Regions from separate parts of the Streptomyces sp. NPDC059895 genome, predicted to be linked through region 1. Evidence: predicted binding sites of a transcription regulator. Region 1 holds the regulator's gene; the other holds the start of a gene.
The links. Region 1 encodes HrcA, which represses chaperone genes, less so after heat shock. Its sites were predicted from a motif close to TTNGCACTCNGNNNNNCNGAGTGCNAA; they were not measured.
Positions count from the first base shown of each region.

Region 1 (4,177 bases):
CACCGCCCCGGTGTTCTCCGACGGCCAGCCCAGCGCCCGGCACACCCCCGTCTTCCAGTCCTGCCCGTGCGGCACGCGCGGCCAGGCCGCGATGCCCAGCGACGACGGCTTCACCGCCTCCCAGACGTCGATGTACGGGTGGCCGACCACGAGCGCGTGCTCGCTCGTCACCGACCGCGCGATCCGCCACTCCTTGCTGCCCGGCACCAGGTGGTCCACCAGCACGCCCAGCCGCGCGTCCGGCCCGGGCGCGAACTCCGCCACGATCGACGGCAGGTCGTCCACGCCCTCCAGGTACTCCACGACCACGCCCTCGATCCGCAGGTCGTCGCCCCACACCTTCTCGACCAGCTCGGCGTCGTGCCGGCCCTCGACGTAGATGCGGCCGGCGCGGGCCACCCGGGCGCGGGCGCCGGGCACGGCGACCGAACCGGACGCGGTGCGGGTGGGACGCGCGGGCCCGGAGGACGGCCGTACGAGGGTCACCACCCGTCCCTCCAGGAGGAACCCGCGAGGCTCCAGCGGGAAGACGCGGTGCTTGCCGAAGCGGTCCTCCAGGGTGACCGTGCCCGCCTCGCAGCGGATCACCGCGCCGCAGAAACCGGTGCCGGGCTCCTCCACCACCAGGCCGGGCTCCGCCGCGACCTCGGGGACCGGCTGCGGCTTCTTCCAGGGAGGGGTCAGATCGGCGGAGTACGTACGAGGGCGCGGGCCCGCAGGTCCTTCGCCGGAAGGGCGGTGGTGGGAGACGGGTGGGCGCATTCGGATGACGATAGGAGAAGCCGCCCCCCGAAGTCCGCCCGACGGCTCACGACACGCCGAAACGTGCCGCCAGCTCGTCCCGCTGCCGCCGTACGAACCCCGCGTCCACCACCGCCCCGTGACCGGGCACGTACAACGCGTCCTCCCCGCCGAGGTCCAGCAGCCGGTCCAGGGCGGCCGGCCAGTGGGACGGCACGGCGTCGGGGCCGGCCTGCGGAGCGCCGGACTCCTCGACCAGGTCGCCGCAGAACACCACCTCCGGCGAGCCCGGCACCAGGACCGCCAGATCGTGTGCCGTGTGCCCGGGGGACAGGTTCGCCAGCAGCACCTGCCGCCCACCGCCCAGGTCGAGCGTCCACTCCCCGGAGACCAGGTGGCGGGGGCGCACGAGCGTGTCCACGGCCTCCGTCGCCGCCGTCTCGTCGAGCCCGTTGCGCACCGCGTCCGCCCGCAGCTCCTCGGCCCCGCGCCCCCGCCGCGTCAGCAGCGTCTCCGCGCCCACCGCCGCGTACACCTCCGCGCCCGCGAACGCGGCCGCCCCGAAGACGTGGTCGAAGTGGGGATGGGTGAGCGCGAGATGGGTCACACGGTGGCCGGCCAGCTCCTCCGCCCGCATGCGCAGCCGGGCCCCCTCCGCGAGGCTCGACCCCGCGTCGACCACCAGGGCCGCGCCGGCCCCGACGACCAGCCCCGCCGTGCAGTCCCAGCCCGGCAGCCGGCACCGCCCGACCCCGGCCGCGACCCGCTCCCACCCCAGCTCTTCCCAAGTCACCGTCATACCGCGACGCTAGCGGTGACGGCCCGCCCGTGAGAGCCGCCACGGAACCGACCTTGCCGCAGGTGTACCCCACCGCCGTACACTGGGCCGGGGAACGCTGGCACTCGGAAGTGAAGAGTGCCAGGCAGAGCGCCAGGGGACGATCGACTGGAGGTGCGCGCGCGATGCTGAGTGAACGAAGGCTCCAGGTACTGCGGGCCATCGTCCAGGACTATGTGGGCACCGAGGAGCCGGTCGGCTCCAAGGCGCTCACCGAGCGGCACAACCTCGGCGTCTCCCCGGCGACGGTCCGCAACGACATGGCGGCCCTGGAGGACGAGGGGTACATCGCCCAGCCGCACACCAGTGCCGGGCGCATCCCCACCGACAAGGGCTACCGGCTGTTCGTCGACAAGCTGGCCGGCGTCAAGCCGATGACGGCCCCCGAGCGGCGGGCCATCCAGAACTTCCTCGACGGCGCCGTCGACCTCGACGACGTCGTGGCCCGCACGGTACGGCTGCTCGCGCAGCTCACCCGGCAGGTCGCCGTCGTGCAGTATCCGTCCCTGACCCGGTCCACCGTGCGGCACGTGGAGCTGCTGTCGCTCGCGCCCGCCCGGCTGATGCTCGTGCTCATCACGGACACCGGCCGGGTCGAGCAGCGGATGGTGGACTGCCCGGCGCCGTTCGGCGAGGCCTCGCTGGCGGACCTGCGGGCGCGGCTGAACAGCCGGGTCGCCGGCCGCCGCTTCACGGACGTGCCACGGCTGCTGGAGGATCTGCCCGACGCCTTCGAGGCGGAGGACCGCGGCACGGTCTCGACGGTGCTCTCCACCCTGCTGGAGACCCTCGTCGAGGAGAACGAGGAGCGGCTGATGATCGGCGGCACCGCCAATCTCACCCGCTTCGGACATGACTTTCCCCTCACCATCCGGCCCGTCCTGGAGGCCCTTGAGGAGCAGGTCGTGCTCCTCAAACTCCTGGGCGAGGCGGGCGATTCGGGCATGATCGTGCGCATCGGCCACGAGAACGCCTATGAGGGACTCAACTCCACTTCCGTGGTGTCGGTCGGCTACGGTTCGGGCGGCGAGGCAGTCGCCAAGCTCGGCGTGGTCGGACCGACCCGCATGGATTACCCGGGAACGATGGGAGCGGTACGCGCAGTGGCACGGTACGTCGGACAGATCCTGGCGGAGTCGTAAGTGGCCACGGACTACTACGCCGTTCTCGGCGTGCGCCGCGACGCGTCGCAGGAAGAGATCAAGAAGGCCTTCCGGCGGCTCGCACGCGAGCTGCACCCGGACGTCAACCCCGATCCGAAGACCCAGGAGCGGTTCAAGGAGATCAACGCCGCCTACGAGGTGCTGTCGGACCCGCAGAAGAAGCAGGTCTACGACCTCGGCGGCGACCCCCTCTCGCAGGCGGGCGGCGGTGGCGCGGGCGGCTTCGGCGCCGGCGGCTTCGGCAACTTCTCCGACATCATGGACGCGTTCTTCGGCACGGCGTCCCAGCGCGGCCCGCGCTCGCGCACCCGCCGCGGCCAGGACGCGATGATCCGGCTGGAGATCGAGCTCGACGAGGCGGCCTTCGGCACGACCAAGGACATCCAGGTCGACACGGCGATCGTCTGCTCCACCTGCAACGGTGAGGGCGCCGCGCCGGGCACCACCGCCCAGACGTGCGACATGTGCCGCGGGCGCGGTGAGGTGTCGCAGGTGACGCGGTCCTTCCTGGGCCAGGTCATGACCTCGCGTCCCTGCCCGCAGTGCCAGGGCTTCGGCACCGTGGTCCCCACCCCCTGCCCGGAGTGCGCCGGTGACGGCCGCGTCCGGTCGCGGCGCACCCTCACGGTCAAGATCCCGGCCGGTGTCGACAACGGCACCCGCATCCAGCTCGCCGGCGAGGGCGAGGTCGGCCCGGGCGGCGGTCCCGCCGGTGACCTGTACGTCGAGATCCACGAGCTGCCGCACACCACCTTCCAGCGGCGCGGCGACGACCTGCACTGCACGGTGACGATCCCGATGACCGCGGCGGCCCTCGGCACGAAGGTGCCGCTGGAGACGCTGGACGGCATGGAGGAGGTCGACATCCGGCCCGGCACCCAGTCCGGCCAGTCGATCCCGCTGCACGGGCGCGGTGTCACGCATCTGCGCGGCGGCGGCCGCGGCGACCTCATCGTGCACGTCGAGGTGCAGACGCCGACGAAGCTGGACCCGGAGCAGGAGCGGCTGCTGCGCGAGCTGTCCAAGCTGCGGGGCGAGGAGCGGCCGCAGGGGCAGTTCCAGCCCGGGCAGCAGGGGCTGTTCTCGCGGCTGAAGGACGCGTTCAACGGGCGGTGACGGGTGGTGGGCGTCGAGGGTGTTCCGCCCCCGCCGCCCCTTCCCGTCCCCGGGGGCTCTGCCCCCGGACCCCCGTTCGGCCCTGGACGGGCCTCGTCCTCACCCGCCGGACGGGCTTGAACGGTCGACATCTGCCGAAGAGGTGCCGTGGGGAAGGCCGATTCGGACTTGTCCGGGGGACATGACACCATGCCGTCATGTCCTCCGCACTGACCGATCTCTTCCCTTACCCGATCGTGCAGGCGCCCATGGCGGGCGGCGTCTCCGTCCCGCAGCTCGCCGCCGCCGTGTCCGAGGCCGGCGGACTCGGGTTCCTGGC
Region 1 covers NZ_JBHWKO010000001.1:417,031-421,207, reverse strand. The annotation lists gene ACFV9M_RS01775 (DUF3097 domain-containing protein) at 1-762, opposite strand, end outside; gene ACFV9M_RS01770 (MBL fold metallo-hydrolase) at 809-1,540, opposite strand; gene hrcA (heat-inducible transcriptional repressor HrcA) at 1,705-2,721, shown strand; gene dnaJ (molecular chaperone DnaJ) at 2,722-3,858, shown strand; gene ACFV9M_RS01755 (nitronate monooxygenase) at 4,056-4,177, shown strand, end outside.

Region 2 (4,177 bases), on a different contig from region 1:
GCAAGGCACAGGCGCTGAAGGGCCCGCACGGCCGGCCGCTGAAGGTGTGGCCGTGGACGGTGAACACCGCCGGCCCGGCCCGCCAACTGCGCGACTGGCACGCGGACGGCATCACCACCGACGTGCCCGACACGATCGGGAAGGCCCTGACGCAGGGCTGACGGGGGATCACCCGCCGCGCCCGGCGGACCTGCCCGTGAAGCGTGGAACGCCCGAGGGCGGCACCCCCTGTCGGAACAGGGGGTGCCGCCCTCGGTACTTCGGACGGGTCCGATCCTCGGAAGGATCAGAAGTCCATGTCACCGCCCGGCATGCCGCCGCCGGCCGGGGCAGCGTTCTTCTCCGGCTTGTCGGCGATGACGGCCTCGGTGGTGAGGAACAGCGCGGCGATCGACGCGGCGTTCTGCAGCGCGGAGCGCGTCACCTTCGCCGGGTCGATGATGCCCTCGGCGACCAGGTCGACGTACTCGCCGGTCGCGGCGTTCAGGCCGTGACCCGGGGTCAGGTTGCGCACCTTCTCCACCACGACGCCGCCCTCGAGGCCGGCGTTGACGGCGATCTGCTTCAGCGGGGCCTCGAGCGCCAGCTTGACGGCGGCGGCACCGGTGGCCTCGTCGCCCTCCAGCTCCAGCTTCTCGAAGACCTGGGAGGCCTGGAGCAGGGCCACGCCACCACCGGCGACGATGCCCTCCTCGACGGCCGCCTTCGCGTTGCGGACGGCGTCCTCGATGCGGTGCTTGCGCTCCTTGAGCTCGACCTCGGTGGCGGCACCGGCCTTGATGACGGCCACGCCGCCCGCGAGCTTGGCCAGGCGCTCCTGGAGCTTCTCGCGGTCGTAGTCGGAGTCGCTGTTCTCGATCTCGGCGCGGATCTGGTTCACCCGGCCCGCGACCTGCTCGGAGGAGCCGGCGCCGTCGACGATGGTGGTCTCGTCCTTGGTGATGACGACCTTGCGGGCCTTGCCCAGCAGGTCGACGGTCGTGTTCTCGAGCTTGAGACCGACCTCCTCGGAGATGACCTCGCCGCCGGTGAGGATGGCGATGTCGTTCAGCATCGCCTTGCGGCGGTCGCCGAAGCCCGGGGCCTTGACCGCGACGGACTTGAAGGTGCCGCGGATCTTGTTGACGACCAGGGTCGACAGGGCCTCGCCCTCGACGTCCTCGGCGATGATCAGCAGCGGCTTGCCCGACTGCATGACCTTCTCCAGGAGCGGGAGCAGGTCCTTGACGTTCGCGATCTTGGAGTTCGCGATGAGGATGTACGGGTCGTCGAGGACGGCCTCCATACGCTCCATGTCGGTGGCGAAGTACGCCGAGATGTAGCCCTTGTCGAAGCGCATACCCTCGGTGAGCTCCAGCTCCAGACCGAAGGTCTGGGACTCCTCGACGGTGATGACGCCTTCCTTGCCGACCTTGTCCATGGCCTCGGCGATGAGCTCGCCGATCTGGGTGTCGGCGGCGGAGATGGAGGCCGTGGAGGCGATCTGCTCCTTGGTCTCGACGTCCTTCGCCTGCTCCAGCAGGGCGGCGGAGACGGCCTCGACGGCCTTCTCGATACCGCGCTTCAGGGCCATCGGGTTGGCGCCGGCGGCGACGTTGCGCAGACCCTCCTTGACCAGGGCCTGGGCCAGAACGGTCGCCGTGGTCGTACCGTCACCGGCGACGTCGTCCGTCTTCTTGGCGACTTCCTTGACCAGCTCGGCGCCGATCTTCTCGTACGGGTCCTCGAGCTCGATCTCCTTGGCGATGGAGACACCGTCGTTGGTGATCGTGGGCGCGCCCCACTTCTTCTCGAGGACGACGTTGCGGCCCTTGGGGCCGAGCGTCACCTTCACGGCGTCCGCGAGCTGGTTCATGCCGCGCTCGAGGCCGCGCCGCGCCTCCTCGTCGAACGCGATGATCTTGGCCATGTGAAGTGGTCCCTCCAGGACTGGGGGTGATTCCTTCGGACCGCGCCCGCGCCCGCGACGGACGGCTCGCCGGCCTCGTGGTTCCTTCCCCACCCGGCCTGCGGGCCTCACCGACCCGGTCCTTCATTGTCACTCTCACCTTCAGAGTGCTAACGCAATGATTAGCACTCGGGCATGCCGAGTGCAAGCGCCTCGGGGGGATCGGCCCGGGGCGAAGCGGACGAAGGCGCCTTCACCACCCGGGCCGCGCGGGGTCCTGCGGGCCGGAGCGCCCGGACACCCCCGGCGTCGCGAAGGCCCCCCGGCACCTCCCCGGCGCGGCGCGGGCAGGACGAAGGCCCCGGCACCTCCCCGGCGCGGCGCGGGCAGGACGAAGGGCCCGCACCCCCGTCGGGGTGCGGGCCCTTCGTCGAAAAGCGTTGAAAACAGTTCAGGCGGTGACGCGAACCATGTCGGCCTGCGGGCCCTTCTGACCCTGCGAGATCTCGAACTCGACCCGCTGGCCCTCTTCCAGGGTGCGGTAGCCGTCCATCTGAATCGCGCTGTAGTGGACGAAGACGTCCGCACCACCGTCGACCGCGATGAAGCCGTACCCCTTCTCCGCGTTGAACCACTTGACGGTGCCCTGAGCCATGCCTAACTCCCCTATTACTGGCCCTTGCACAGATCCACACTTCGCGGATCCGGGTCAGACCTCACCCCCCAGTTGGTTGGGGGCGTGCGCCGGAACGCGTCGACCGCGGCTGAATGTATCTGTCCCACTGCCGTCTGCAACAGGTCAATCGGACGAGAATTCTGGACGCCGACGGTCCGGAATATGGTGAGAATTCTCCCGAATTCAGGGCAATTCGGGCCACACAAAGGGAACAAGAGGCGCAAAATACCTGCACACTTTGGCTACTTCTCACCGCATGTGAAGGCGGGGCTCATATGCGTTCGGCATGCGATGGGCGGCGCGTTCCCCAACTGTACCGCGCTCAACCACATTGAATTGCCTCCTCCGCTTCTCTTACGGAGGAGGCAATTCCATGAACTCTGGGTAATACCTGTTACCGAGGGTTACTACCGGCGAGTACGGAGTGCGTGTCAGCCGCCGGCGACGGCCGGGATGATCGAGACGCCGGCGCCGTCCGGGGTCGCGGTCTCCAGCCCCTGCTCGAACCGCACGTCGTCGTCGTTCACGTACACGTTGACGAACCGGCGCAGCTTGCCCTGGTCGTCGAGGACGCGCGCGGCGATACCGGTGTGGTTCTTCTCCAGGTCGGCGATGACCTCGGCGAGGTTCGTGCCCTCGGCGGCGACCTCGGCCTGACCGCCCGTGTAGGTGCGCAGGATGGTGGGGATGCGGACGGTGACGCTCACGGTGTTTCCTCCGGACGGGTAGGCGCCCTGCGGGGGCGCGGGGATCTGCGCGACCAGCTCCCCGCGGCCCGCAGACGAACAACGGCCTCTCAGGCGAGACCGGCCTCGTGGAACGACTCGAGGTTCGGGCGGATGGTGGCCGTCAGCCCGGTCCCGGCGACCGCGTCCAGCGTCTTGAGGCCGTCTCCGGTGTTGAGCACGACGGTCGTCAGCGTCGGGTCCAGCAGACCGGCCTCGATCAGCTTCTTGGTGACGCCGACCGTCACACCGCCCGCCGTCTCGGCGAAGACGCCCTCGGTCCGCGCCAGCAGCTTGATCGCGTCGACCACCTGCTCGTCGTTCACGTCCTCCACGGCACCGCCCGTGCGGCGCGCGATGTCGAGGACGTAGGGGCCGTCGGCCGGGTTGCCGATGGCGAGGGACTTGGCGATGGTGTTCGGCTTCTGCGGGCGGACCACGTCGTGGCCGGCCTTGTAGGCGACGGACACCGGGGAGCAGCCCTCGGCCTGCGCACCGAAGATCTTGTACGGCCGGCCCTCGACCAGGCCGAGCTTGATCAGCTCCTGGAGCCCCTTGTCGATCTTCGTGAGCTGCGAGCCGGAGGCGATCGGCACCACGATCTGGTCCGGGAGCCGCCAGCCGAGCTGCTCGCAGATCTCGTACGCGAGCGTCTTGGAGCCCTCGGCGTAGTAGGGCCGCAGGTTGACGTTGACGAAGCCCCAGCCCTCGCCCGCCGGGTCGCCGATGAGCTCGGAGCAGAAGCGGTTGACGTCGTCGTAGTTGCCCTCGATGCCGACGAGTTCGCCGCCGTAGACCGCGGCCATGACGACCTTGCCCTGCTCCAGGTCGTGCGGGATGAACACGCAGGAGCGGAAGCCGGCGCGGGCGGCCGCGGCGCCGACGGCG
Region 2 covers NZ_JBHWKO010000081.1:8,444-12,620, forward strand. The annotation lists gene ACFV9M_RS40245 (glycerophosphodiester phosphodiesterase) at 1-161, shown strand, start outside; gene groL (chaperonin GroEL) at 287-1,909, opposite strand; gene ACFV9M_RS40255 (cold-shock protein) at 2,340-2,543, opposite strand; gene ACFV9M_RS40260 (MoaD/ThiS family protein) at 2,996-3,271, opposite strand; gene thrC (threonine synthase) at 3,361-4,177, opposite strand, start outside.
Region 2: the regulator HrcA is predicted to act here: its motif matches at 2,071-2,097, upstream of groL (chaperonin GroEL).